DNA from 4 places in the Blautia sp. HA8986 genome. Region 4 is predicted to be linked to each of the others. Evidence: predicted binding sites of a transcription regulator. Region 4 holds the regulator's gene; each other region holds the start of a gene.
What was found. Region 4 encodes Rex, which represses fermentation and respiration genes when NADH is low (regulators of the CRP and FNR family bind a similar motif). Its sites were predicted from a motif close to ATTGTTAANTANTTAACAAT; they were not measured.

Region 1: a site for Rex is predicted at 3,648-3,667, ahead of AC04Q4_RS05025 (CoB--CoM heterodisulfide reductase iron-sulfur subunit B family protein). Genes of this name have one in related genera too.
Region 2: a site for Rex is predicted at 3,668-3,687, ahead of gap (type I glyceraldehyde-3-phosphate dehydrogenase). Genes of this name have one in related genera too.
Region 3: a site for Rex is predicted at 5,533-5,552, ahead of AC04Q4_RS01990 (4Fe-4S dicluster domain-containing protein). Genes of this name have one in related genera too.

What each region holds. Positions count from the first base shown of each region.
Region 1 is NZ_JBWLUQ010000001.1:1,093,979-1,101,488, reverse strand. Features, by position in the region: gene AC04Q4_RS05040 (LeuD/DmdB family oxidoreductase small subunit) at 1-374, shown strand, start outside; gene AC04Q4_RS05035 (3-isopropylmalate dehydratase large subunit) at 396-1,640, shown strand; gene AC04Q4_RS05030 (L,D-transpeptidase family protein) at 1,857-3,296, shown strand; gene AC04Q4_RS05025 (CoB--CoM heterodisulfide reductase iron-sulfur subunit B family protein) at 3,733-4,527, shown strand; gene AC04Q4_RS05020 (4Fe-4S dicluster domain-containing protein) at 4,524-4,913, shown strand; gene AC04Q4_RS05015 (4Fe-4S binding protein) at 4,918-6,906, shown strand; gene AC04Q4_RS05010 (hydrogenase iron-sulfur subunit) at 6,897-7,340, shown strand; gene AC04Q4_RS05005 (4Fe-4S dicluster domain-containing protein) at 7,328-7,510, shown strand, end outside.
Region 2 is NZ_JBWLUQ010000001.1:1,649,597-1,657,106, reverse strand. Features, by position in the region: gene AC04Q4_RS07735 (HAD-IC family P-type ATPase) at 1-489, shown strand, start outside; gene AC04Q4_RS07730 (alpha-amylase family glycosyl hydrolase) at 567-2,561, opposite strand; gene AC04Q4_RS07725 (histidinol-phosphatase HisJ family protein) at 2,612-3,430, opposite strand; gene gap (type I glyceraldehyde-3-phosphate dehydrogenase) at 3,731-4,750, shown strand; gene AC04Q4_RS07715 (phosphoglycerate kinase) at 4,936-6,132, shown strand; gene tpiA (triose-phosphate isomerase) at 6,177-6,926, shown strand; gene AC04Q4_RS07705 (helix-turn-helix domain-containing protein) at 7,036-7,311, opposite strand; gene AC04Q4_RS07700 (hypothetical protein) at 7,413-7,510, shown strand, end outside.
Region 3 is NZ_JBWLUQ010000001.1:453,707-461,216, forward strand. Features, by position in the region: gene AC04Q4_RS01970 (cyclodeaminase/cyclohydrolase family protein) at 1-260, shown strand, start outside; gene AC04Q4_RS01975 (bifunctional 5,10-methylenetetrahydrofolate dehydrogenase/5,10-methenyltetrahydrofolate cyclohydrolase) at 275-1,126, shown strand; gene AC04Q4_RS01980 (glucosaminidase domain-containing protein) at 1,148-1,909, shown strand; gene AC04Q4_RS01985 (leucine-rich repeat protein) at 2,047-3,828, shown strand; gene AC04Q4_RS01990 (4Fe-4S dicluster domain-containing protein) at 3,883-5,391, opposite strand; gene AC04Q4_RS01995 (complex I 24 kDa subunit family protein) at 5,790-6,269, shown strand; gene AC04Q4_RS02000 (NADH-quinone oxidoreductase subunit NuoF) at 6,266-7,510, shown strand, end outside.
Region 4 is NZ_JBWLUQ010000001.1:951,310-958,819, forward strand. Features, by position in the region: gene alr (alanine racemase) at 1-616, opposite strand, end outside; gene AC04Q4_RS04365 (NAD(P)H-hydrate dehydratase) at 613-2,130, opposite strand; gene AC04Q4_RS04370 (redox-sensing transcriptional repressor Rex) at 2,195-2,839, opposite strand; gene abc-f (ribosomal protection-like ABC-F family protein) at 3,054-4,970, shown strand; gene AC04Q4_RS04380 (inositol monophosphatase family protein) at 4,974-5,765, opposite strand; gene AC04Q4_RS04385 (pyridoxamine kinase) at 5,826-6,692, opposite strand; gene pdxR (MocR-like pyridoxine biosynthesis transcription factor PdxR) at 6,785-7,510, shown strand, end outside.

The DNA of each region.
Region 1 (7,510 bases), 140 kb from region 4:
GTCCTCTTCGCCCGGAGTTGGCAGGACAGATCCAGAAAGGTGACATTATTGTGGCAGGAAAGAACTTCGGCTGCGGTTCATCCAGAGAGCAGGCACCGGAGATCATCAAAGCACTGGGAATCCAGTGTGTCATTGCGAAATCTTTTGCCCGTATTTTTTTCCGCAACTCCATCAACAACGGCCTTCTCCTTATTGAGCAGCCGGATCTTCACGACGATGTGAAAGAGGGAGACGAAGTTACAGTTGTGATGAACGAGCATGTAGACCACAATGGAAAACAGTACCCGATAGCTTCTCTTCCGGAGAATCTGATGGATATTATTCAGGCTGGCGGACTTGTAAAAGCCATGCGAAAACTGAACGGTCTGGATTAACAAACGGAGAGGAGAGAAGAAATGGGCGAGACGATCATTGAAAAAATTATCAGACATAATACAGGCAAGGCAGTAAAGCCTGGCGATATCGTGACTGTCAATGTTGACAGAGTAATGATCCATGATATCTTTATTCCGTTTGTAGCGGAGAAATTTGAGGAGATGGGATTTCAGAAACTGTGGGATCCGGACAAAGTTGTTCTAATCTACGACCATCTTGTACCTGCAAGCCAGCAGGATGACACCAGACATTTCCATATTGGAGATGCTTTTGCAGCGAAATATGGAATGAAAAATGTACATAGAAGTGACGGTATCTGCCATCAGCTGATGACAGAGGCAGGATATGTAAAACCTGGCAACGTCGTATTCGGCACAGATAGCCATACCACAACTTATGGATGTGTCGGCGCATTTTCTTCCGGTATCGGATATACAGAGATGGCCAGCATCCTGGGAACAGGAACCATGTGGATCAAAGTTCCGGAGACAATTAAGATCGTGATCAACGGAGAACTTCCGGAGAATGTCATGTCCAAGGATATTATTCTCCGCATCATCGGTGATCTGCGTGCAGATGGTGCGACATACCGTGCACTGGAATTTTCCGGAAGCACTATTGAGAACATGTCTGTTGCAAGCCGTATGACGATGTCAAATATGGCAATTGAAGCCGGCGCAAAATGTGCTCTTTTCACACCAGATGAAAAGACAGCTGCTTACTGTGATGTTGAGCTTGACGACTATCAGAAAAATCTTATCGGTGATGAAGATGCTGTTTATATGAAAACTATGACTTACAAGGCTGAGGATTTTGTGCCGGTTATGGCTTGCCCGTCACAGGTGGACAAGATTCGTGATGTCAGCGAGCTTCAGGGCGAGACCATTGATCAGGTATTTATCGGTTCCTGTACAAACGGACGGCTTGAGGATCTGATGGCAGCAGCTGAAGTTCTTAAGGGAAAAAAAGTATCAGATTTTGTGAAACTGATCGTAACTCCTGCAAGCCGCAAAATCTACCGTCAGGCCATTGAACTTGGTATTCTGGATACTCTTGCTGAGGCAGGCGCGATCATCACACATCCAGGCTGCGGGCTTTGCTGCGGAAGAACCGGCGGAATCCTGACAGATGGTGAAAAGGTTGTGGCAACTAACAACCGTAACTTCCTGGGGCGTATGGGTACTTCCAAGGTTCAGATTTATCTGGCATCTCCGAAAACAGCAGCAGCCTGCGCAGTTGCAGGTAAAATCGTGCTGCCTGAATAAGGAATGCAGGATCAGACCTAAAAACAGATAGTTAGTTCTGTTTGATAATGGAAATATAGAAGAAGGTATGAAAGAGACAGATTTCGTAAGGTGGAGTCTGTCTCTTTTTGTCCGGAAGGACAAATGCTCTTTACAGAAGACAGGAATAGCATATATTATAATAACAATCAGTATGGAAACATAACATATAATACATAAGACTCGAGGGATAAGAGTATGGATAAAAAATCTATCATGAGCAGAAAGACACTTAAGATCGTACTTGGAATCTGTATTGTGGCAGTGATCGCAGCTGTGGCCGGGCTTTTGGGCTATACTTATATGGCAGATCACAATACACTGGGCAGGAAAATTTCCGTGAACGGGCTGGATGTTTCCAGATTAAATGCTCAGGAGGCAGAAGACAAGATTGTTGCTTCCTTTGAGAACAGAGAGGTAACTTTTCAGGAAGATGACCAGGAAGTTTACAGAACCACACTGAAAGATCTGGGATATAGCCTGAACAAAGAAGATCTTCTTTCAAAGCTGACAGATATTCAGAAACAGAGGGAAGAGAACAGGAAGATTTTTACAAAAGAAGAGAATGTGGATCTGGAATATCAGATCGAGGAAAATGAAGAACAGGAAAAACAGGCACTGGATCTTTCGAATTTCGGAGATAAAAAGCGAAAGGCTTCCACAGATGCAGAAATCCGGTATGATCAGGACAAAAAAGAATTTATCCTTGTAAAGCAGAAACAGGGAACTGAGATTGATGAAGATAAACTCCAGACAATGGTGGAAACCACACTGAATGCGGCTTTCGACACAGCAATTCTGGGAGATGCAGTTACAGTACCTGTGAATAAACATGTGTATATAAGCCCGTCTGCGATAGCTACAGATGACATGGAAGTAAAGGTTACAAACCTGAACGACCAGCTGAGCAAGTATCGAAGTACTACAGTTACATATACATTTGGAAGTGAGACAGTTTTGCTGGATTCCGATACCATCAGTTCCTGGGTTAAAGCTGAGGGAGAGACACTCAGTGTTGATGAGGATGCTGTTAAGACATATATCAGTGATCTTGCAAACAAGTATAATACGATTTATGTGCCGCGTACTTTTCACACATCAACAGGAACAGATGTGACCATTGAAGGCAACGAATACGGATATCGTATTGATCAGGATGCAGAAGTGACACAGCTTCTTGAAGACTTAAAAAGCGGAACAGCAGTAACACGTGATCCGATCTACAGCAGTTCCGGCTATCAGAGAAACGGTACTGATGATCTGGCAGGCAGTTACATAGAAGTCAGCCTGGATGCGCAGCATCTGTGGCTGTATAAAGATGGGAATCTTGTGACAGAAACGGATATTGTCAGCGGTAAGCCTGTGAAGGGCAGGGAGACATACAGAGGTGCATGGCCGATCGCTTACAAGGCAAGTCCGTACAATTTGACAAGTGCTGAGTATGGATATAATGTAAAAGTTAATTACTGGATGCCTTTTGTTTACGGACAGGGACTTCACGATGCTTCCTGGCAGTCTTCCTTTGGCGGAAACCGGTATAAGACAAACGGAAGTCATGGATGTATTAACCTGCCAAAAGATCAGGCGAAACTGATCTATGAAACGATCGATGCTGGGTATCCGATCATTATTTACTAATTGTATAAGATTGATAGATGTCTGGTGTAAAGTCAATGATCTGCAGAATATGGAATGTAGAGTGAGATGATTTTATGGAAAAAGCTTCGGAGAAATCCGGAGCTTTTTATGCTGAAGGAAATTATACAGTATCATCAGAAATGAGAAGATTTTTCAAAAGTGTGTTAAAAAAAACACAAAAAAATACGGAAAATCTATTGTGAAAATAAGAATATCATGTTATGATGTACAAGAAATCGAGCTAATACACTTCTTATTTGCGGAGGAAGGGTGTTTTACCTCTTTTATTTGAGCGCTTTTAAGAAATATTCTCAAGTAAGTGTTAGTGGGATTTCCTTTTTTTACGTTTGCATTGTTAAAAAATAAACAATACAAAACAAGAATTAGATCCATTTTAACCGTCAGATTTTTAGATTAAGAAAGGATAATGAAAGGTATGAAGTACAGTTATTATCCGGGTTGCACCCTGAGAACAAAGGCCAGGGATCTGGATGAGTATGCCAGAGCCAGTGCCACAGCCCTTGGGTTTGAGCTTGAGGAGATCGAAAACTGGCAGTGCTGCGGTGGTGTTTATCCACTTGGCACAGATGAGATCGCCACAAAGCTTTCCTCTGTCCGTGCGCTGAACCAGGCAAAAGAAAAGGGCCAGGATCTGGTAACGATCTGTTCTGCCTGTCATCATGTGATCAAGCGTGTCAATGATGATATGAAAAATGTGGAAGATATCCGGACCAGAGCCAACAATTACATGCAGCTGGAAGCTCCCTATGAAGGAGAGACAACCGTTCTCCATTATCTGGAGGTTCTCCGGGACAGAGTCGGTTTTGATAAACTGAAAGAAAAAGTAGTAAATCCTTTTACCGGAAAGAAGATCGGAGCCTATTACGGATGTCTGCTTCTGAGACCTGGAAAGATCATGGCATTTGATGATCCGGAAAATCCAAGGATCATGGAGGATTTTATCCGTGCCCTTGGCGCTGAGCCTGTGATCTATCCTTACAGAAATGAATGTTGTGGAGGATATATATCCCTGAAAGAAAAAGAAATGTCACAGAATATGTGTGAAAAGATCGAAGAAAGTGCAGCCGGATTTGGCGCAGATATGCTGATCACTGCCTGTCCACTGTGCAAATATAATCTGAATAAAAATGCCGGAAACAGACTGCCGGTTTACTATTTTACAGAGCTTCTGGCAGAAGCCCTTGGCGTCAAAGAGGAGGTGGCAAAATGAGAGATAACCATTCTGCTGCGGAAAAAATAAAGGAGATCAGCGGGACTAATCCTCTGAAATGTATGAAGTGTGGCAAATGTTCTGCTACCTGCCCATCCTTTGACGAGATGGATATCAAGCCTCATCAGTTTGTGTCCTACGTGATCAATGAAAATATCGAAGCACTTGTAAATTCAGCATCTCTGTGGAAATGTCTTTCCTGTTTTGCCTGTGTGGAGCGCTGTCCGAGAGACGTAAAACCCGGAAAGATCATTGACGGGGCAAGACAGCTGGTTGTCCGGGAAAAAGGCGGCGACTATCTTTCACCAAATGAAATTCCGGAGCTTCTTGATCCGGAGCTTCCTCAGCAGCTGCTTGTAAGTGCATTCAGAAGATACAGGAGGTGAGAAAGTGCAGAGAATCGGTGTATTTGTCTGTCATTGCGGAAGTAATATTGCCGCTACGGTAGACGTGAAAAAGGTTGTGGAGATCATTGCAAAAGAGCCTGGAGTTGTCCATGCAGAAGATTATCAGTATATGTGTTCCGAGGCAGGACAGTCCAGGATCCAGGAAGCCATCCGTGAAAAAAATCTCACAGGAGTGGTTGTCTGTTCCTGTTCTCCACGTATGCATGAGGCAACTTTCCGTAAAGCAGCGGAAAAGGCCGGCCTGAATCCATATATGGTGGAGATCGCAAACATCCGTGAGCACTGTTCCTGGATCCACAAGGATATGCAGGAGGCTACGGAGAAGGCAGTGATCCTTGCAAGAGCAGCAGTAGCAAAGGTAAATTTAAACGCTCCTCTTCAGCCGGGAGAAAGCCGGGTTACAAAGAGAGCCCTGATCATCGGAGGCGGTATCGCCGGAATCCAGACAGCTCTTGATATTGCCGATGCAGGCTATGAAGTTGATATTGTGGAAAAAACACCAAGTATCGGCGGAAGAATGTCACAGCTTGACAAAACCTTCCCTACTCTGGACTGCTCCGCATGTATCCTTACTCCCAAAATGGTAGAGGCTGCAGCTCATGAAAAGATCAATATCTATACATACAGTGAAGTAGAAAAGGTTTCTGGTTTCGTAGGAGATTTCAACGTTGATATCCGCAAAAAAGCGCGAAGTGTCAACATGGACAAATGTACAGGCTGTGGAGTCTGCCAGGAAAAATGTCCTTCCAAAAAGATTCCCAATGAGTTCAACAGAGGGCTGAACAACCGGTCAGCTATCTATACTCCGTTTGCACAGGCCATTCCAAATGTTCCCGTGATCGACAGAGAGCATTGCCTGAAATTTAAAACAGGTAAATGTGGTGTCTGCTCCAAAGTATGTCAGGCAGGAGCCATTGATTACGATCAGCAGGATGAGATCGTAACACAGAAATACGGAGCGATCGTTGTGGCAACCGGATTTGATACCATCAAGCTTGACAAATATGATGAATACGCATACAGCCAGAACAAGGATGTGATCACATCTCTGGAGCTGGAGCGTATCATGAATGCTGCAGGACCTACAAAAGGACATCTTGAGCGCCTCTCCGATGGAAAAGCACCGAAGGAGATCGTATTTATCCAGTGTGTTGGAAGCCGTTGCTCCGATGACCGTGGAAAGCCATACTGTTCCAAGATCTGCTGTATGTACACAGCTAAGCATGCCATGCTGATCCGTGATAAATATCCGGATACCAATGTGACGGTATTTTATATTGATGTCCGTACACCTGGTAAAAACTTCGATGAGTTTTACAGAAGAGCAGTTGAGCAGTATAACGTAAACTACATCAAAGGTCAGGTAGGAAAAGTAATCCCGCAGCCGGATGGAACACTTCTTGTTCAGGGCTCGGATCTTCTTGATAATAAACAGATTTTCAAGAAAGCAGATATGGTAGTTCTTGCAACAGCCATTGAACCGAATCCGGATGTACGTAAGATCGCTACCATGCTTACTGCAAGTATTGACACCAACAATTTCCTTACAGAAGCCCATGCAAAGCTTCGTCCTGTAGAATCACCGACAGCAGGAATTTTCCTTTCCGGTGTATGCCAGGGGCCAAAGGATATCCCGGAGACAGTTGCCCAGGCAGGAGCTGCGGCTGTTAAGGCCATAGGACTTCTTGCAAAGGACAAGCTGACAACCAATCCATGTACGGCAAAATCCGACGAGCTTCTCTGTAACGGATGCTCTACCTGTGCAAATGTATGTCCTTACGGAGCGATTTCCTATGAGGAGAAACAGGTCAACGATCACGGTATCCGTGAGACAAGAAGAGTTGCGGTTGTCAATACAGCACTTTGCCAGGGCTGCGGTGCCTGTACAGTAGCCTGCCCGTCAGGAGCCATGGACCTTCAGGGCTTCTCCAACAGACAGATTATCGCGGAGGTGGATGCAATATGTCGATAGAAACAAAGGAAGAATTCAGACCAAAGATCGTGGCATTCTGCTGTAACTGGTGCAGCTACGCCGGAGCAGACCTTGCAGGAAGCAGCCGTTTAAGCTATCCGGCGGATGTAAAGATCATCCGTGTTCCATGTTCCTGCCGTGTCAATCCCATGTTCATCCTCCGTGCCTTTGAAAAAGGAGCCGACGGTGTGATCATGTGCGGATGCCATCCGGGAGACTGCCATTACAGTACCGGAAATTATTATGCAAGAAGACGTATGACACTTCTGTTTTCAATGCTGGATTACATTGGTGTGGAAAACGGAAGAACACGTGTGGAATGGGTATCTGCCGCAGAGGGCGTGAAATTTTCACAGACTATGAATGAGTTTGTTGAGAAGATTCATTCACTTGGTAAAAACGTGAGATTGGAGGATATAAGATGCAGGAGCTGATAAAACGTGCAAAGGAACTGCTTGCAGATGGCACGGTAGCCCGGGTTCTAGGGTGGAAAGCCGGAGATCTTGCCTTTAATCCGGAACCGGCCTATTTTGAGACACCGGAATCTCTGGAGGATTTTGTCTATGATGGATTCTGCGGTGCCAATTTAAGCAAATATATGATC
Region 2 (7,510 bases), 700 kb from region 4:
GTTGGTATCCCTACATTTCTTCTGGCTCAGGAGAATAACTATGAGAAGATCGACCACACTTTCCTGCGACATGTGTTTATGAATGCCTTTCCGGCTGCAGTTACCATTACAGGATGTGTATTTACTGTAATGCTGGTATGTCAGAATGTATACCATTCTAATCTGATGCTGAATACAGCCTGTGTCCTTGTTACAGGATGGAACTATATGGCTGCGTTAAAGACAGTATATGCGCCGTTGAACCGCTATCGAAAGGTAATCATTTACAGTATGCAGGTGATCTTTTTCGGGGCTGCGGTTGTTCTGCAGAATCTTCTGACACTGGGCTCACTGGAGTTTGGCATGATCATTTTGGTATTTCTGCTTATGACGTTTTCGCCGATTTTTATCGAAGTGATCACAGACTGGCTCAGGAATATTTACAGCAGGTCACTGGATAAGGGGGAGCAGGGAAAATTTACGATATTTATTGATAAACTTAGAAAATAGAATAATACAAAAAATGAACAAAAGGCACTGCGCAGAAAATGGCAGTGCCTTTTGTTGTGGGAAAAAAGCCAAATCAGTTACTTGGTCCGCATGAGCCAGATAAATCCAAATGCCGGGATTTCTACAGCCTGTGCGTCTCTCTGAACGCCTGTGAGGAGATCGGTGTAAGTACCGTCCTGTTCGTTGATCCAGGCGACTTTGTCCTGGTCGCTGAAGTTGTAGAGGCAGATCAGTTTTTCCTGCTCAGTTTCTCTTACCAGCGCGAGCAGAGCTTTGTCCCAGGTTTCCAGGGTGTGGGACGGGATTTCAGGGGCGAATACGGAGTGACTGTTCCGGATGGCTTCCAGTTGCTCCAGACTGTTGAAAATGCGTCCCTGGATGGTTTCGGCGTCAGCACGGTTCTGGGCCAGGACCCAGTTGAAGTGGCCGTTGTGGAGCCAGCGTGGATCAGCTGCTTTGGACGAATCGGTTTTGTAGGTGTAGTCATTGAGCTGTCCGATCTCGTCTCCGCTTCGAAGTACCGGGATTCCCGGGAGGGAAAGAAGGAGAGCATGAAGGGTTACATCGTAGCGGATTCCGCGGCTGACACCGTCTGCATTGCCTTCGTAGTCAAAACGTTCGATTCCTGCAAGAGATGCAGTTGTACCGCAGAGCTCAGATTCTTCAGTTTCCGTATTTATGTAGATTTCACCCCGGGCAAAGGAATCCGGGAAGGTACCTGAGAGAAATTCATTCAGATAATCTCTGTGAGGGCCTTCTGTGATGAAGCTGTCTTTCAGGAAATCGTAGTCCAGATTCCAGCGTACGGTGTTACGGTTGCGGAGGTAGTTCTGGAATACCGGTGCCTGGGAAAGAGCGGCAGTTTTGTCGATTCCATGGCGAAGAAGAGAAGTATCCTTTGTGGCAACGGTGTGCCAGATATCGGACATCAGCTGTGTGCTGTTTACAATGTGAAGTTCCGGCATATCAGAGGTTCCCCCAAATGCAGCTGCCTCGGCAGGAGTACGGTCGGTTTCTCCGAGAAGAAGAACTCCCGGGCATACGATCTCGCAGACCATACGTGTCATGCGAAGCAGGGAGTGAAGCTTCCAGAGATCTTCGGTGTTCAGCATTGGAAGGACACCGAGGCTGAAAACAGAAGCTCCCACATTTGCAAGCTCCAGGATCTGGAGAAGCATTGCATTAAAGAATGCCGGAGTCTGGAGTACACATGGCGAACCGGACTGCGGATCATCCACAGAAAGGCTTAACGGGATCTCAAGGGCCAGGCGGATGTCTGCTTTCTGGCAGTTAGCTGCAAGGGTGTGCAGATCTTCGGAAGTTCCGATTTCCGGGATAATGCGAAGAGAGCAGTTGGAGGTTGCCTGAAAAAGATCTGTCAGGTACAGAGTGTCTGCCTTGCATTCGCTGACATAGTCCAGTTTATTGGATAGTCCGGAAAGGGTATCTGCGAAATCAGCAGGGTTTACAGCCATTCCTGTGAAAGTGGTTTTGCGGAACCAGTCAGGATTTTGTGCGCAGGCCTGGTCAGCTTCTTTCATGGAAAGAGAACGTTCGCGGTAGATCTCTTTCATTTTTTTTGTAAGGCTTGAGAATGTGCCGGCAACCTCAGGATGATCGCGGAACAGCTCGCAGTAGAGCCATTTCAGATCATTGTAGTAGCGGTTCAGACGCTTCTCGTAGAGAGCATCGTAGGCAGTGTCCTCTTTGGAAGTCTCAACTTTCAGAGGTTCCGTTTTGGAAGTAGTTACTTTTGCCGGCTCAGTTTTGGAAGTCTCGACTTTAATTGGCTCAGTTTTGGAAGTCTCGACTTTAATTGGCTCAGTCTTGAAAGTCTCGACTTTAATTGGCTCAGTTTTGGAAGTCTCGACTTTGAGCGGTTCAGTCTTAGAAGTCTCAACCTTAAGAGGCTCTTTCTTCACAGTCTCAATTTTTTCTGTCTCAACTTTAGCATTTTCAACAGAGTTAACAGCACTGGCACTGGTACCGGCAGCAGCGGTATTCTTTTTCAGCTGCTTTTCTTTCTTTGCCTGCATGGCAGCTTTCTTTTTCTGGAGTCTTTTTGTTGACATATATTAAATATTCCTCCTTAATGAATTAGTATCAGTATAATAAGTAAAATCTACAGCTTATGGAAAACCGGCTGGCGGTTTTTAAACACAGTATAATAGGAAAATCCACATTCACGGAGAACCTCAGCTGCTTTGTTAAAGGCATAACCGATCTTATCCGGAGTATGTGCATCAGCCCCGATCGTAATGATCTCACCGCCAAGCTCGCGGTAACGGCGTATGATATTGACGCAGGGATTCGGCTCTCCAAGCCCGTAGTGATAACCGCCTGTGTTAAGCTCAATCCCCACATTCTTTCGGATCAGCGTACGCAGGATCTCATCCAGGATCTCCTTGTACCGGCCATAAGAATACTGTCGGTTCTGATTCGGACCATAGCGTACTACATAGTCAATATGTCCGTATACATCCATTTCGTCAAAAACAGCGATATTTTCCAGGATGGATTCGAAATATTCCATATAGCAGGCAGATTCCTTACGACCCGCAAAATAAGAAGGATAATAAGGATCATATCCATGCACCACGTGAGAGGAACCAATAACGAAATCAAAAGGAACTTCTTTCAGAAGTCCGGAAAAAGATTCTGCAAGATGAGGCTGAAGCCCAAGCTCGATCCCGAAGTTAACATTGATCTGGTCTTTAAAAGCATCTGCAAGACTCTCAAGCTTCTGTCGGTATGCCGGGATATCCAGCGAAAAATCAAGATCCTCCGGAGTATCAGGATAATCCGGATCAAAATGTTCAGTAAAACAGATTCCCTTAAGCCCCTGTTCTACGGCAGTCTGGATCATCTCTTCCATAGGAGTATCGGAATCTGAGGAAAAAGAGGAGTGCATATGGCAGTCCCATAAAATTTTCTGGTCCATGTTTTACCTCCATATTCAAGTCTTTATATTCTGTGACAATGTTTTTATCTGTCTGTTGCGCAGCCGGATAAGTTACTGGTGGGATTAAGGATATCCGTTTTGGTACTTAACAGGACAGAACTTTCTATCACAGAATTATAGCACATTTTTCGGGAATTTTCTTAATATTTATTTTAATATGGTTTTTTATAAATAGCTCTTGAATTTTTGTTTGGAATTAGGTACAATATGAAACAGGTTGATGTTTCTTTAACAAAGGAACGATTTAAATCACCATTCAATTCATAGGAGGAATTTATCATGGCAGTAAAAGTTGCAATTAATGGTTTTGGACGTATCGGTCGTCTTGCATTCCGTCAGATGTTTGGAGCAGAAGGATTTGAGATCGTAGCAATCAACGATCTTACATCTCCTAAGATGCTTGCTCACTTATTAAAATATGATTCTACACAGGGAAGATATGCTCTTGCTGATAAAGTAACAGCAGGCGAGGATTCCATCACAGTAGACGGAAAAGAGATCAAAATCTATGCTAAGGCTAACGCTGCAGAGCTTCCATGGGGAGAGATCGGTGTAGACGTAGTTCTTGAGTGCACAGGTTTCTACACATCTAAAGACAAAGCTCAGGCTCATATCGATGCAGGTGCTAAACACGTAGTTATTTCCGCTCCGGCTGGAAACGACCTTAAGACAATCGTTTACAACGTAAACCATCAGGGTCTTACAAACGAGGACAAGATCATCTCCGCAGCTTCCTGTACAACAAACTGCCTTGCACCAATGGCTAAGGCTCTTAACGATCTTGCACCGATCAAATCCGGTATCATGTGCACAATCCACGCTTACACAGGCGATCAGATGACACTTGACGGACCGCAGAGAAAAGGCGATCTGAGAAGATCCCGTGCAGCTGCAGTTAACATCGTTCCGAACAGCACAGGTGCTGCTAAAGCTATCGGACTTGTTATCCCAGAGCTTAACGGCAAACTTATCGGTTCTGCACAGCGTGTACCTACCCCAACAGGTTCTACAACAATCCTTACAGCAGTAGTTGAAGGAAACGTTACTAAAGAGCAGATCAACGCAGCTATGAAAGCAGCTTCCAATGAGTCCTTCGGATACAACGAGGATGAGATCGTATCCAGCGATATCGTTGGTATGAGATTTGGTTCCCTCTTCGATGCTACTCAGACAATGGTACTTCCACTTGAGAATGGCACAACAGAGGTTCAGGTAGTTTCCTGGTATGACAACGAGAACTCCTACACAAGCCAGATGGTTCGTACAATCAAGCACTTCGGAAAACTTCTGAACGCTTAATTTTCTGCGAACGGGTGTAGAAGAATAGACTCAGAAAGGGTCCGGTCTGAAGAGGACCGGGCCCTTTTTTTCCAAAAGACCAAACAAAAAAATGTCTGAGGAATGACTGTTAACAGAGCGGACAACAATATCGCTCGCCCTTATTGATCTGCTTTTGCAGAAATAAAAGTTAAGGAGATATAGAGATGCTGAACAAAAAAAGTGTTGACGATATCAATGTAAAAGGACAGAGAGTACTTGTAAGATGTGATTTCAACGTTCCGCTTCAGGACGGAAAGATCACAGATGAGAACCGTCTTGTAGCTGCTCTTCCGACAATCAAGAAACTGATCGCAGACGGTGGAAAGGTTATCCTCTGCTCCCACCTTGGAAAACCGAAGGGAGAGCCGAAACCGGAGCTTTCTCTTGCACCGGTAGCTGTTCGCCTTTCCGAGCTTCTTGGACAGGAAGTAAAATTTGCAGCAGATCCTGAGGTAGTAGGACCGAACGCAAAGGCTGCTGTAGCAGCAATGAAAGACGGCGACGTAGTTCTTCTTGAGAACACACGTTATCGTGCAGAAGAGACAAAGAACGAGGATAAGTTCAGCGAAGAGCTTGCTTCCCTTTGCGACGTATTTGTAAACGATGCATTTGGAACAGCTCACAGAGCTCACTGCTCCAATGTAGGTGTTACCAAATATGTGAAGACAGCAGTTGTAGGATATCTGATGGAGAAAGAGATCGCATTCCTTGGAAACGCTGTAAACAATCCGGAGAGACCATTCGTTGCAATCCTTGGCGGAGCTAAGGTTTCCAGCAAGATTTCCGTTATCAACAACCTTCTTGACAAGGTAGATACACTGATCATCGGTGGTGGAATGTCTTACACATTCTCCAAAGCTATGGGTGGACATATCGGAAGATCCCTCTGCGAGGATGATTACCTTCAGTATGCACTTGACATGATGAAGAAAGCAGAGGAGAAAGGTGTGAAACTTCTTCTTCCTGTAGATAACAGAATCGGTGATGACTTCTCCAACGACTGCAATATCCAGATCGTAAAACGCGGTGAGATTCCGGACGGATGGGAAGGAATGGATATCGGACCTGAGACAGAGAAAATCTTTGCAGACGCTGTTAAAGATGCCAAGACAGTTGTATGGAACGGACCGATGGGATGCTTCGAGATGCCGAACTTCGCACATGGTACAGAGGCAGTTGCAAAAGCTCTTGCTGATACAGACGCAACAACCATCATCGGTGGTGGTGATTCCGCAGCAGCTGTAAATATCCTTGGATATGGCGACAAGATGACACACATCTCCACAGGTGGCGGTGCTTCTCTTGAGTTCCTTGAGGGCAAAGAGCTTCCGGGCGTAGCAGCAGCTAACGATAAAGACTGATAAAAAATAAAGTGTTCCGCGAACACGAAAAGGAGATAAAAACAATGGCAAGAAAGAAAATTATTGCTGGAAACTGGAAAATGAACATGACACCAAGCGAGGCTGTAAAGCTTGTTGAGACTTTAAAACCGCTTGTTGTTAACGATGAAGTTGACGTAGTATTCTGCGTACCGGCTATCGACATCATCCCTGTTGTTGAGGCAGCTAAAGGTTCTAACATCCAGGTTGGTGCTGAGAACATGTACTTCGAGGAGAAAGGTGCTTACACAGGTGAGATCGCTCCGGCTATGCTCGTAGATGCAGGCGTTAAGTACGTTGTACTTGGACACTCCGAGAGAAGAGAGTACTTCGGTGAGACAAACGAGGACGTTAACAAAAAAATGCTCAAAGCTTTCGAGCATGGCATCACACCGATCATGTGCTGTGGTGAGACACTTACTCAGAGAGAGCAGGGCGTAACAATGGACTTCATCCGTCAGCAGGTTAAGGTTGGATTCCAGGGTGTTACAGCTGATCAGGCTAAGACAGCAGTTATCGCTTACGAGCCGATCTGGGCTATCGGAACAGGTAAGACAGCTACAACAGAGCAGGCTCAGGAAGTTTGCGCTGATATCCGTAAATGCATCGCTGAGATCTATGATGATGCTACAGCAGCAGAGATCCGTATCCAGTACGGCGGATCTGTAAACGCTGCAACAGCTCCTGACTTATTCGCTCAGGCTGACATCGATGGCGGTCTTGTAGGTGGCGCTTCCCTGAAACCGGATTTCGGAAAGATCGTAAACTACAAATAAGATCTACTAAGATCAACTCTGAAGAGGGGGCTTTGGCCCCTTCTTTTTTAAACAAAAACTCCCTCTGAAATCAACCGGTGCAGATCATGCCATCATAACGCCGTTAATTTCAGAGAGAGTTTTTATTATTTTCAGGAGAAGTACTTTTTTTCTCGAGCTCATCTGTATTTTCAGTATTTTCACCAGGATCAGGAATGTGTTCCACAATATCTTCAATATTACAGTGAAGGATGGAGCACAGCCTGTCTATTGTAAAAATCTCAATATTCTTATTTTTCCTTAGTCTGTCCAGAAGTGAACGTGTAATCTCATAATGTTCATAGAGATCATACTGGGAAATTCCGCGTTCCTTCATAGTCACCCAAAATCTGTCATATTTTATCATATGTGTATCCTGTCCGATTCGTCCTTGAATTAAACTTATTATGAATGTAAAATTGGAATTACAACAGTGTCCTTATAGAGACACTATGGAGAGGAGAGACAATGAAGAAATTTTTAAGAAGACTTTTTTCTGTGGTAATCACGCTCTATTTTTCAGCTACTATGTTTTACTGTTTTGTGGCCGGAGCACCAACAGGAGG
Region 3 (7,510 bases), 500 kb from region 4:
AGAAATGCTGCGAGGCTATTGAACTTATCGTTGAGTTCGGATCAAAAGGTTCCAAGCTTGCAATCAGTGATGCCGGTGTAGGTGCTGCATTCTGCAAAGCAGCTCTTAAGGGAGCAAGCCTGAATGTGTACATTAACACAAAATCCATGGCTGACCGTGCGTATGCAGAGGAATTAAATAAAAAAGCAGACGCTATGCTTGAGAAATATACAAAGATTGCAGACGAGACATTTGACAGTGTTCTCGGAAGATTGAAATAGGAGGAACCAGACAAATGGCAAAGCAGTTATTAGGTAAAGAAGTTACAGCAGCTCTCAATGAGAAGATCAAAGCTAACGTTGCAGAGCTTCAGGCAAAAGGTGTAGATCCTACACTTTGCATCATCCGCGTTGGTGAGAACCCAAGCGATATTTCCTACGAGAGAGGTGCTACAAAGCGCTGTGAGACTCTTGGTGTTGCATGTGAGAAGATCCTTCTTCCGGAGGATGTCTCCCAGGATGAGCTTCTTGCAACAATTGATAAAGTAAACAAAGATGACAAGATCCACGGAGTTCTTCTGTTCCGTCCGCTTCCGAAACATCTGGATCAGGCAGTGATCGAGAATGCACTTGCAGCAGAGAAAGATGTTGACTGTATGACAGATCTTTCCATGTCCGGTGTATTCACAGGCAAGAAGATCGGATTCCCACCATGCACACCGCAGGCCTGCATGGAGATCCTTGATCATTACGGAATTGACTGCACAGGCAAAAAAGCTGTTGTAATCGGAAGAAGCCTTGTAGTTGGCAAACCGGCTGCAATGATGCTTGTTAAGAAGAATGCGACAGTTACTATCTGCCATACAAGAACTGTTGATATGCCGTCTGTTGCAAAAGAAGCTGATATCGTGATCGTTGCAGCAGGCCGTGCTGGTGTTGTCGGTGCTGATTATGTCAGAGAGGGACAGACCATTATCGATGTAGGTATCAATGTTAATGCAGAGGGTAAGCTTTGCGGTGATGTTGATTATGCGGCAGTTGAGCCGATCGTTGATGCGATCACACCGGTTCCTGGCGGAGTTGGAAGCGTTACAACTTCTGTTCTTGTAGGACACGTAGTTGAAGCAGCAATGAGAAAAGCGCAGTAATAAAGGATTGATTATTGATATATGTACAGATTCCGAAATAGTTTTTGTTTACGGATGATGATGCTTGCAGGCGTTCTGGTGATCGGAACGCCTGTGGGTGTTTTTGCGGAAGAAGTGGATCATTCCATGGAGGGACAGATCTCCAAGCCGCAGTCATCCGGAGAGAGTGATATAGATAGTTTTGTGGATGATTCCACAGATAATACTTACGGATATTATACGATCATGGGATGTACCACAGCGACTGAGGAGGATATGGTGGCGCAGTATGAGGCGCAGAATGTAGAGTATCCTTCCGGTATCCTGACAGAGGGCGGTGCACCGGACATTGATACGTTTTGCACAATTGTGATAGAGGAAGCGGATACGGAGGGTGTCCGTGGTGAAGTTGTATATGAACAGGCAATGCTTGAGACCGGGTGGCTTCAGTTTCAGGGAGATGCCAGTGCCGGGCAGTTTAATTTTTCCGGACTTGGGACTACCGGCGGCGGTGTTGCCGGAAATTCTTTTCCTGATGTCAGGTCCGGGATCCGGGCTCAGGTACAGCATTTGAAGGCTTATGCGTCTTCAGATGAACTGAACCAGGCCTGTGTGGATAACCGTTTTCAGTATGTGACCCGGGAAAGTGCACCTTATGTGGAATGGCTTGGGATTCAGGAGAATCCTTATGGTGGTGGATGGGCCGCCGGGAGAAGCTATGGATATAAGCTTAGAAGCCTTCTGGCAGATCTGAAAGGTGAAGAATATACCTGGCCGGAGAGCACAGAGACTGTGGAGAAATGATAAAATGGAGATATGTGTCTTGTGTAAGATGCATGTCTCTTTTTTGTTCACAAAAATTATCAGAAAAGTGATTTTTAACATTGGAAAAATGGAGAAATATGGTAAAATAAAAAGAAAAGAGCACAGGGAGGAAAACTATGCGAAAAAGAAAAATTTTCAGTGTATTAATGGCAGCTGCAGCATCTGCGTCCATGCTTTTTGCACCTGTTGTTGCGAAAGCAGATGGAACAGAAAGCTGGGTACGCAATTATCAGTCACTTGTAAATGCTGCAGGAGGAAATTGTACAATAGCACCGGAAACACCATTTGGATGGCCTGAAGAAAATACAACGGTAAAGCTTGGAGCCTTTGATATTGGCTGGGATTCTTGGGTTATTCCTAAACAGATCACAGTAAATCAGAAAGGTGATATGGGATATACCAAGGATGTGGCAGTGATCATACAGGGAAAATGGTTTACAGATGGTGGAACGTATCATGGAAATGTAATTATTGATAATGGTGGCTCCATGACTGTAAAAAGGGCAGATATGTCTGGTGGATGGAATTGGTACGACAATATTACAGTAAAAAATGGAGGAACATTAAATGCAGATGGATCAACAGTAATTGGATATAAAGGAACACTTAATTTAGAAAGAAAGGCAACTGTTAAGTCTACTGACAGATGGTCTCTTCGAATTCAGGGCGGCACTCTGAATGCGAATGATTCTACTATAACTGGAGCACTCTGTGCAGAAGATCAGCAAGAATTAAAAACTGTAATAAATGGAAAATTAACTGTTGATAAATTCTATGGCGGTGCACTTACATTACCAACCGGAACAACTTTAACTGTGAAAGATTATATGGATTTATCACATGATGGAGATAACGAGCAGTTTGTGGTAGAAAAAGGAGCTGTGCTCAATATAGAGGAGGAGCATAGTATATTAAGTCATTCCTGGAAGCTAGGACATCCGGCCAGAATATTAATTAAATCTGGTGGAACTGTAAATATGCAAAGAGTTAGCCTGGGACAAGGCGTGGAGATTAAAATAGAAAAAGGAGGAGTCCTTAATCTGAATAAAGGTTTTTCTACTACATCTGGCAGGGAAATCACAGGTTCAGGAACTGTAAACATTAAAGGAACAGAAGTTACCACAACAGGGAAGCGTACAAACGAGGCTTTTGCGCGTTCTTTAACTATAAATCATAAAGGGGATCATTGTTATGAGTACTATTATGATGCTGCTGCGCAGGAAAAAGGATATGGAATGCAGTATTGTCGTTACTGTGGAAAAGAGCAGAAAATAAAAATCGCCACCCCAACTCCGAAACCATCTGCAGAAGCAAAAAAAGGCATAACCTTCAAAGTATCCGGTCTTACCTACAAGATCACAAAAACAGGAACAGGCCGCAGCGTATCTCTCACTAAAGGAGTTTCCAGGGCAGTAGTTTCAGTTCCTTCAAAAGTAACCTACAAGAAACGCAGCTACGCAGTGACCTCTATTGCTGCAAAGGCATTCTATAATAACAGGAGGCTTACAACAATAACAATCCCGGCCTCTGTAAAGACCATTGGAACCCAAAGCTTTGCAAACTGCACAAAACTGAAAAAGCTCAATGGCTTCACAAAAGTAACAGCAGTAGGAAAACAGGCATTCTATAAATGCACGGCATTAACTCAGATCGGAAGCAAGGCATCAACCATCACACTGCCGGCAGTGCAGAAGCTTTACAGCGGTGCTTTTCAGAACTGCAGTAAGATCAGCCGGATCACAATCAGCAGTAAGAGCTTAAAAACAGTGGAGAGCAAAGCAATCACCGGAGTCAATAAAAAAGCAGTAATACGCGTGCCGGCATCAAAACTGACCGCTTATAAAAAAATATTCAAAACTTCAACCGGATATGTAAAAACCATGAAAATCACAAAATAAAGAAGATGTGCGTCTGAACAAAAACGGACGCACATCTTTTTGTGTCAAAAGTATTTAATTCAATTCCAGATTTTCAAGCTCCTGAGATGGAATCTTAGGGTCTGAGCCATCTACATATTTCTTGAGTGCTTTGGAGGTTTTTGCGAAGCCGGCATTGGTTCCGGCACCGCCGATGCAGCCTCCTGGACAGGCCATTCCTTCGATCATGCAGTTTTTGATCTTGCCGGCTTTGGCCAGAGTGAGGACTTTTTTGCACTCAGCGAGGCTTTCTGCGTGTTCGATGTGGACGGGGACATCAGGATAATATTCCTTCAGACAGGCTTCAATAGCACCTGCTACGCCGCCTGCGATGGCATATCCTCTTCCGGCAGCTGTTGCAGTCTGGGTTTCTTCCGGGATGTCCTCGCATGCAGATGGAATGATATCTTTGGCATCGAACATTCCCCAAAGTTCTTCGAAGGTGATAACGAAATCTACATCACTTCTTACGGAATGGCGCATGGCTTCCAGCTTCTTGGAGGCGCAGGGGCCGATGAATACTACTTTCGCATTGGGGTGCTCTTTTTTTACAATGCGGGCAGTTGCCACCATCGGTGTCAGCTCCTGTGAGATGTTGTCGATCATAGCCGGGAAGTATTTCTTCGCCATTACAGACCATGACGGGCAGCAGGAGGTAAGCAGGAACGGGAGATTGCCGGTGGCTACTTCTTTTGCATAATGATGGGCCTCGGAAATACAGCCGATGTCTGCGCCGAGTGCTACTTCATAAATATTGGAAAAGCCAAGCTGAGTTAAAGCAGAGCGGAATTTACCGGGAGTTACATCTTCACCGAACTGATTGATGTAAGCTGGTGCAACTTCTGCAATGATCTCAGTTCCCTCACGGAGGGCATGTGCCAGCTGGAAAATCTGGGATTTATCAGAGATGGCACCGAATGGGCAGCTGACCATACACATACCGCAGGATACACATTTATCCTGGTTGATGGAAGCGCGTCCCTGCTCATCGCTTTCGATAGCTTTTACACCACAGGCACGTTCGCAGGGGCGTTCTTTATGGGCAATGGCATCATAAGGACAGACCGCTTTGCATCTTCCGCAGTGGATACATTTGTCCTGATCAATAAAAGATTTCCCATCAACCATGGAGATGGCTCCTTTAGGACAGGTCTGAATGCATGGATGGGCAACACAGCCGCGGCACATATTGCTTACTTCGTATTTATTGGATTCGCATGCAGAACATGCAGAAGGGATTACCTGCATAAGAGGTGGTTCGTAATATTTCTCATCAATATTGCTTGACTTTACGCCGTCAGTAAGATGGACAGAACGGTTCTCCGGGCGGAGGGAAAGTCCCATAGCCAGACGGACACGTTCACTTGCAACAGCTCTTTCACGATAGATGCTCTCGCGGTATTTCGCGCGTTCCTCTACAATATTGTAAGGGATGGATTCAATATCGTGAATCAGGGATTCGTCCGTGGATTCAAATCCGATCTTCGCAATTTCTGTAAAAATCTTTCGCCGGATCTGTTTAACTGGTGTGTCGAGATTTCGCATAAATGTTCTCCTTTTCAAAAAATGTTTAAAATATTTTCCACGCACTTTTTATTCATCTTATAGTAATTGAGAAATAAAATCAATAACAGGAAATGTTTTTTAACAGAAACAAAAAAGAATATTTGTTTCTTTATTGTCATGAATGTTAAAAAATGCACATTTATTGAAAAAAATAGATGCAAAACAAGTAAGGCGTTGTAAACTTTTTGATATATTCTGAAAAAAGCAAAAAAATTACTTGTGAAAAATGACGATATAAGTTATAATTAAAAGCACGAAAATAGTGCAATATAATGATAGGCACGTAAATGAGACACTGACAGAGTGTTAAATCATTAACTTGTGGTAGGAACAGGTTAATCAAGTGGAAAATCTATGAGAAACAAGGAGGGAACCGAATGTTAGACCAGACGTATTACAGGAAAACGGATGAGATCATCGAGCATTACGGCCGGAAAGCTGCATCACTGATACCGATCATGCAGGATATCCAGGCTGAGTACCGTTATCTCCCGGGAGAGCTTCTTACTTATGTTGCGGAACAGATTGGTGTAAAAGAAGCGAAGGCGTACAGCGTAGCTACTTTCTATGAGAATTTTTCCTTTGAACCGAAAGGCAAGTACATCATCAAGGTATGTGATGGAACTGCCTGTCATGTACGTAAGTCCATGCCTGTAAAGGAAGCAATGCTTAAAGAACTCGGACTGAACCATAAGAAACACACAACCGATGATATGCTTTTTACAGTTGAGACAGTATCCTGTCTTGGTGCATGCGGACTTGCACCGACCTTAACTGTAAATGATGAGGTTCACCCGAAAATGACACCTGAGAAGGCTATTGAGCTTTTAAATGAATTGAGAGGTGAGAACGTATGAGTATAACCAGTATGGAAGATCTGAAAAATAAACAGGCTGAGGTTAAGAAGAATCTTGATGGCTATACCTGCCGTGTTCTCGTCTGTTCCGGTACCGGATGTATCGCTTCCGGTGCTCAGAAGATTTATGAAGAAATGTCAAGACTCTGTGAAGGTATCGAGGGTGTTGCAGTAGAAATGCAGAAGGATGTTCCACATGTGGGCATCGTTAAGACCGGATGCCAGGGACTCTGCGAACTTGGACCTCTTATGAGAATTGAACCGTATGATTATCAGTATGTACATGTACAGGTGGATGACTGCCGTGAGATCGTTGAGAAGACGATCATCTGCGGACTTCCGGTTGAGCGTTTGTTCTATCGCCATAATGATGAAGCCTGTCCGCATCCGGATGATATTCCGTTTTTGAACCAGCAGACCAGAATCGTTCTTGAAAACTGCGGTAAGATCGATGCGGAATCTATTGATGAATACATTGCTGTAGGTGGATTTTCAGCCATGGCAAAGGCTTTCTTTGAGATGACCCCTCAGGGTGTTATTGATGAGATCACGAAATCCGGTCTTCGCGGCCGTGGCGGTGCCGGATTCCCGGCAGGCAAGAAATGGTCACAGGTTGCACGTCAGCCCGAGAAGGTTCGCTACGTAGTATGTAATGGTGACGAGGGTGATCCCGGAGCATTTATGGATGGTTCCGTAATGGAAGGTGATCCTTACAAGATGATCGAGGGTATGGTCATTGCAGCTTACGCAGTAGGCGCAGAAGATGGCTATATCTACGTACGTGCCGAGTATCCTCTTTCTGTACAGAGACTCCGGATGGCCATTGAACAGGCAGAATCCTATGGCCTTCTTGGTGACAATATCCTTGGTTCCGGTATTAATTTCCACTTACATATCAATCGGGGTGCCGGAGCATTCGTATGTGGTGAAGGTTCTGCCCTGACCGCATCCATCGAAGGCAACAGAGGTATGCCTCGTGTTAAACCGCCGAGAACTGTTGAGCAGGGTCTGTGGGGCAAGCCAACTGTTCTTAATAACGTAGAGACCTACGCTAACGTACCGAAGATCATCCTTCAGGGTGCTGACTGGTTCCATACCATCGGTACAGAGGGAAGCCCCGGAACAAAGACATTCTCACTTACCGGTTCCATTGAGAACACTGGTCTTATCGAGGTTCCTATGGGAACAAGTCTTCGCCATATTATCTATGATATCGGCGGCGGCCTTAAGAGCGGTGCTGCA
Region 4 (7,510 bases):
AGCAGTGGCGAACCGGAATATGCACGCCTCTTTTTTCCAGAAGATCTGCAAAACGCAAATAGCGGTCAAGCTGCACAAGTGCAGGAGAACGGTCAAACTCATCTGCTCTTGCAAAATGGGTAAACATTCCCTCGATCACAAGATTCGGAATCTTTGCAATTTCTTCGATCCTGACGGCATTCTCCGGAATATCCGCGTAGCCGATCCTGGTCATTCCGGTATCCAGAGCCAAATGAATATGTACATCTTTTCCAATGCGCGCTCCTGCCCTGGCATACTCCACTGCAGTATTCAAATCGGAAATGGTGATCCGGATATCATTGGCAGCAAGCTCCTCATAATATTCCTCAAAAACAATGCCCAGAATCAGGATCGGTTTGGTAATTCCGGCATGCCGAAGCTCCAGTGCTTCCTCTGCTGTAGCTGTGGCAAATCCCCAGATATAATCATAATCATGGATCAGTTTTGCGATAGCTCTTGCTCCATGTCCGTAGCCATCCGCTTTGATCACCGCAATAATCCTGGTTCCTTCTTTTACATTCCTGTGCATTTCTTCAAAGTTATGGGCAATGGCATCCAGAGATACCAGAGCCTTGACTCTCTCGTATTTTTTCATAATTTTGACTCCTCTTCACCTATCGCTAAAGCCTGTGGCAGAGCTTCAATGATATCCCCTGCCAGCATACTGCGCTTTCCCTTTTCAGCGGCTGCAAGATCGCCGCAAAGTCCGTGAAGATAAACACCTAACGCGGCCTTTAAAACCATTGGAGGCTGTTCCTCCGTTTTCAGATACATACATAACACACCTGCCAGAATACCAGAAAGCACATCTCCGCTTCCAGCAGTTGCCATACCGGAATTGCCTGAAATATTCAGATAAATATCTCCGCTGCCATCTGTAACTACTGTGCATGCATCTTTCTGGACACATACGCAGCCAGCTTCTCCTGCATAACCTGCAGCTGTTCCGGCAATGTTTTCCTGGATCTCCCGGATGCTTTTGCCACAAAGACGGCTCATTTCTCCAATGTGAGGTGTCAGGATCACATTTTCTCCCAGGAATTCCCTCCACTGCGGATGCATGGCCAATAGGTTCAGTCCATCTGCATCCAGGACAAGCGGCTTTTTCTCCCGGGCAGCAGCCGTAAGAAACCACTGTTCTCTCTCACGGCTGGCCCCCGAGGTTCCAAGCCCCGGTCCGATTACGATCACATCACACCAGGAAAGAAGCTGTTCATTGGATTCCTCGTCAAACCGGGTGCATACCATGGCCTCCGGCAAAAGGATCTGCAGCGGTATCCGGTTCTCTTCCACTGTCTGGATCTTCACCATTCCCGCTCCGGCCCGGAGTGCTGCACTGGCGCTTAAATAAGCAGCCCCGCACATCCCCTCACTTCCGGCAATAAAAAGGATTTTCCCAAAAGTTCCCTTGTTCCCGCCGGGATCACGCTCCGGAAACAGCTTAAGATCTTTTCTCTCCAGACAGCGTGCAGATGCCTTTACAGCTTCCTGCTCATAGATCCCGATATCCGCTATGACGATCTTTCCTGCATACAGTCTTCCCGGGTAAAAACAAAGTCCTCTTTTTACATAGGCAAATGTAACAGTAAGATCGGCACTGAAGGCAATTCCCATTTCCAGGCCAGTATCTCCGTTCACTCCTGACGGGATGTCAACAGCGATCTTCTTTGCCCGCGCACTGTTCATCTCATGGATGATCTTCGCATAATGTCCCTCGATCGGACGCGCAAGGCCCACACCGAACACGGCATCTACTATAGTAGTATATTCGCTCCAGTCCGGGTTATTCACTTCCGGCACATGATAACCTGTTGCAATCTTGTACTGCAGTGTCGTCTCCCTGGTCATTTTTTCCTTGTTTCCGACCATATAAAATTCTGCCCGGATTCCCTTTAGATAAAACAGTCTGGCAATGGCGATCCCGTCACCGCCATTATTTCCGTTTCCGCAGACTACCAGGATCTTTTCATTCTTTTCCAGGTATTTCTCTGTTTCCTCTACTACTTTTAATGCTGCCCGCTCCATCAGAACTTCCGATGCCACACCGATCTTATGGATCGTGGCACTGTCCAGGTTCTTCATTTCCCCGCAGGTAACAAGTTTCTTCATTCTGGCCCCTCCCCTCTCACATAGAGAAAGCTGCCGTTTCCGGCAGCCTCATACTCCACTTCTGTTATTCCACATGCTCCTGCCTGTATTTGCTCAGATTGTACGACAGTGTCATCAGGCTCTCGGAAAGATGTACGTTCTCAACAATAACATCATCCGGTGTCTCAAGATCAAGATGTGCAAAATTCCAGATTGCCTTGATCCCGTTCTCTACCAGAATATCTGCCATTTCCTTAGCTTTATTCTTAGGAAGGGTGAGAATGGCAATCTCTACGTTGTTTTCTCTAAGGAAAAACGGAAGCTCACTGAGCATCTGGATCTCAAGTCCGCGAACCGCAATGCCCTCAAGCACCGGATTTACGTCAAAGATCCCTACCAGCTTAAATCCACGTTTTTCAAAATCTACATAGTTGGCAAGTGCCTGTCCCAGATTACCAGCACCCAGGATGATCATCGGGTGAACGGTATCCAACCCCAGGATCTTACCAATCTCCGTATAAAGATAATGTACATTATAGCCATAACCCTGCTGACCAAAACCGCCGAAATTATTAAGATCCTGACGGATCTGGGAAGCTGTGGTATGCATCTTCTTGCTTAACTCATTGGAAGAAATTCGTTCTACATTGTCTTCCATCAGCTCTCCTAAGTAGCGGTAATAGCGTGGCAGACGCTTAATCACCGCTTTCGAGATTTGTTTTGTCTCCACGATAGTTTCCCTCCTTGTCCTACACTAGGTTAATTATACCGAATTGACATTTTCCTGTCAATCAAACTTGTGAGTTATGTACAAATTTCTTCATATTTTTTTAAAAAATTGATTTTTTCTTTGAAATCCCGGCAGTTTCCGTTATAATAGGTGGAGGATTTTCCCTGTCTTTTAAAGGCAGAGGCAGGATCTTTTGTACAGGAGGACAGTTTTTATGATTTTATCATGTCAAAATATATGCAAGGCTTTTGGCGAAAATGTTATCTTAAATAACGCATCTTTCCATATCGAGGAACGGGAAAAAGCGGCTCTCATTGGATGTAACGGTGCAGGCAAGACTACGCTTCTTCGGATCATCATGCAGGAGATTTCCGCAGATTCCGGAACTGTAGTTCTATCCAAGGACAAAAATATCGGCTATCTCGCTCAGTATCAGGATATTCACGGCCACCACACCATTTATGAGGAGCTTCTTACCACCAAGCAGCACATCGTTGATATGGAACGTCGCATCCGCAATCTGGAGCAGGAAATGAATAATGTTACAGGCGATGACCTGAATCACCTGATGGAAACTTACACCCGCCTTACTCATCAGTTTGAGTTGGAAAACGGCTATGCTTACAAGAGTGAGCTCACCGGTGTCCTGAAAGGTCTTGGTTTCACAGAGGAAGATTACGACAAGCAGATTGAGAAGCTTTCCGGAGGCCAGAAAACACGTGTGGCACTTGGAAAGATGCTTCTCTCCAAACCGGACATCCTGCTTCTGGATGAGCCTACCAACCATCTGGATATGGAGAGCATTTCCTGGCTGGAGACTTATCTTCTTAACTATCCGGGAGCTGTATTTATTGTATCTCATGACCGTTACTTTCTTGATAAAGTTGTCACCAAGGTCGTAGAGATCGAAGCTGGTGAGACCCGAGTTTTCAGTGGCAACTACTCTGCCTATGCGCTTAAGAAAGCACAGCTTCGCGATGCCCTGTATAAGGCATATCTGAACCAGCAGAGAGATATCAGACATCAGGAAGCAGTTATTGCCAAGCTGAAATCTTTTAACCGCGAAAAATCCATCAAACGTGCAGAGAGCCGCGAGAAGATGCTGGATCGTGTACAGCGCATTGAAAAACCGCTGGAAATCCAGGATCGGATGCGCATCTCCCTAGAACCACGTGTTTTAAGCGGAAATGATGTTCTTCATGTAGAGGATCTTTCCAAAGCATTTCCCGGACAGACGCTGTTTTCCGATATTTCCTTTGACATCAAACGAGGAGAACGTGTGGCACTGATCGGAAACAACGGAACAGGCAAAACTACCATGCTGAAGATCATAAATGGTCTTCTGGAAGCAGATGCCGGTAAATTTTCCCTTGGTTCCAAGGTGCAGATCGGATATTACGATCAGGAACATCATGTTCTGCATATGGATAAGACGATCTTCCAGGAGATCTCTGATACTTACCCGACGCTTACAGAGACTGAGATCCGCAACATGCTGGCAGCCTTCCTTTTTACAGGGGATGACGTATTTAAAGAAATCTCCGCTCTTTCCGGTGGTGAGCGCGGTCGTGTCTCCCTTGCCAAGCTGATGCTCTCAGAAGCCAACTTCCTGATCCTGGATGAGCCTACCAACCACCTGGATATTGCCTCCAAGGAGATTCTGGAAGAAGCACTTGTAAGCTATACCGGTACTGTGCTGTATGTATCCCACGACCGTTACTTTATCAATCAGACAGCAACCAGGATCATGGAACTGACCAATCAGGCTGTTGTAAATTATATCGGTGATTACGACTATTATCTTGAGAAAAAAGAAGAGCTGACCAGTGCCTACGCTCCTGACATCAATACCCCGGAAGCTCCGCAGGAAGAAAAAGCAGTCTCCGAGAACAAGCTTTCCTGGCAGCAGATGAAGGAGAAACAGTCAAGGAAACGAAAACGGGAAGCTGAACTGAAAAAAGTAGAAGCCCGCATTGAAGAGCTGGAAACAAGAGATAAAGAAATTGATGATACCATGGTTCTCCCGGATATATGTACCAACGTGGCAGAATGTACGAAGCTCAGCCGCGAAAAAGCAGCCATCGCAGAAGAACTGGAAGAGCTTTATGAGAAATGGGAAGAGCTGGCCTAATGGTCAGCTCTTTTTCTCTCCTGCAAGTTCCTTAAGAAGGATCTCCTCAAACTGTGGTGCACAGGCAAGGATATCACCATTCGTCAGATAAACCGGTTCTTCGCCTTTCCAGGTCCTGACCACGCCTCCTGCTTCTCTGACAATAATGGTTCCTGCAGAATAATCCCAGGGTTTCAGGTCACGCTCAAGATAACCATGCTCTCTTCCGCATGCCACATAGCACATATCAAGCTCTGCGGAACCTGTCCGGCGGAAATCCCCGCATTTCATAAAGATATTATAGAAAATCGGAAACAGATTCTTTGCTTCGGATTTCGTATATGGCGTGGAACCGTAGGAAATCACAGCATCCCCGAAATGCTCTGTGGAAGAAGCATGAATAGCATTACCGTTAAGATATGCTCCCTCACCTTTCGCTGCATGAAACAGCTCATCTGTAAACGGATTAAACACAGCTCCGAAAACGATCTCTCCTTTTTCGTAAAGTCCAAGTGCAACAGCACTCATACGGAAATCCAGGATCAGATTGGCCGTTCCGTCAATAGGATCCAGGATCCAGTAAGTTCCCTCTTCGGAAAGTCCCGTATTCTCCTTCTCCTCTGCGATCAGGGCAATATCCGGAAAAGCTTTTCCCAGTTCTTCCTTCAGGAAATTCTGTACAGCCAGATCCACATTCGTCACATAGTTGGCCGCACCTTTCACCATAACTTCCTCATTTTTCATCTCTTTTAAGATCAGATTCTTCGTCTGTCTTACAAGAAAGAGCACCTGTTTCTGTTCTTCTGCTGAAATCATTATATTTCCTCCCATAAACAATACTCTGTTCCATGATCAAAAAATCAGCTGCAATATTCTCTATCGGACCAGCCTGCCAAGATGCAGTTCAAAACATACTCCGTCATTACGGTCAGTACCCTCTTTCACTGCATCCCTGATAGATGCCGAAATAAAGTCCACTGCCATATCCGCACAGGCCTCCATAGAGTATCCCTTTACCAGGCCTGCACTGAGTATCGATGCAAAAATATCTCCAGTACCTGAATAGCTGCCTCCGGCTTTCTCCGCGAAAACCCAGGAACATTTCCCGTTCTCCAGAACAAGATTTCCCATCTTTACAGTTTCTCCCTCTTCCTGCTGATCCACACCTGTGATCACAACTGCAGAAAGTGAAAATTCTTCTGCAAGTTTTCGCCCGGTTTCTTCGATCCGCTCCAGCCGTTCCTGTCCGGTGATGGTCTGAAATTCTTTCCAGACTGTTTTCATTTTCTCTTTTCCATAAAGAAGGACCAGTGCTTCCGTCAGATTAGGCGTGATCACACAGGAACGTTTCACAAGTTCACAAAAACGTCTTCGCAATGCTTCCGTATAGATCGGATATACCTCTCCGTCATCTCCCATTACAGGATCTGTAAGGATCAGCGTATCTTCTGCTGCAAACATATCCATAAATTTCAGAATCTTATCTGCCTGTTTCTCATCGGAAAGAAACCCTGTATAAATACCGTCAGGAACAAATCCACGTTCCTTCCACTGTTCCATATATGGTTCCATATGATCTGTAAAATCCTCACAGAAATAAGCTTCGTAGCCTGTCTGATTACTTAAAACAGCGGTAGGAAAAGGGCATGCCTGCACTCCCATCACCGAGATAACAGGGATCGCTGCTGTAAGTGAACATTTCCCCAGCCCGGAAAGATCATTGATCACTGCTATTTTCTTCATCTTACTTCTCCAGTCTTGAGTTTTTTTCTGTATTATTATAGAATATATCATCAGGTTTACGCAATCATTTTTGGAAGGAAATTATCATACCTATGTTAAATATATCCACAAAACATAAAAAAGAACATCTTTATCTGGAAGTGTATCACTACTACAGAAAACTGATCATGGAGAACCGTCTTCTCCCGGGCAGCAAGATGCCATCTCTTCGCAAATGTGCCCAGGAACTTAAGCTAAGCCGCACCACCATTGAGAATGCCTATCTCCAGCTTGCCGCAGACGGCTACATTATCGCAAGAGCCCAGAGCGGTTACTATGTCACCGATATTGCCAGAAAACAGCATCCGCATGCACTGGAAAAACATCCCCGGAACATCATTCCCTGTATCTACGATTTCGCCTCCTCCGGCGTTGACAGGGAGAGTTTCCGATTCGACCTCTGGCAGCGCTATATCAAAAGTGCACTCCGCCAGGATGAACGTATGCTTTCCTACGGAGAGCCTCAGGGAGAAAAGGATTTTCGTGAAGTTCTCTCCGACTACATCCGGGAACGTAGGAACGTGATCTGCTCTCCAGACGATATTGTGGTTGGTGCCGGTCTCCAAAGTCTCCTCCAGATCCTCTGTCCTCTGCTCCGTGAACGTAAGACCGTTTCGTTCCCTACCCCCTCCTTTATCCAGGGCAGCACAGTTTTTGAGGATTACGGATTCGACGTCCATTACCGTGACAAAACCTGCGATGTGATCTACGTATCCCCTGCACATATGACCAAATGGGGTGAGATCATGCCTGTGAAACGACGTCTGGAACTGATCCGC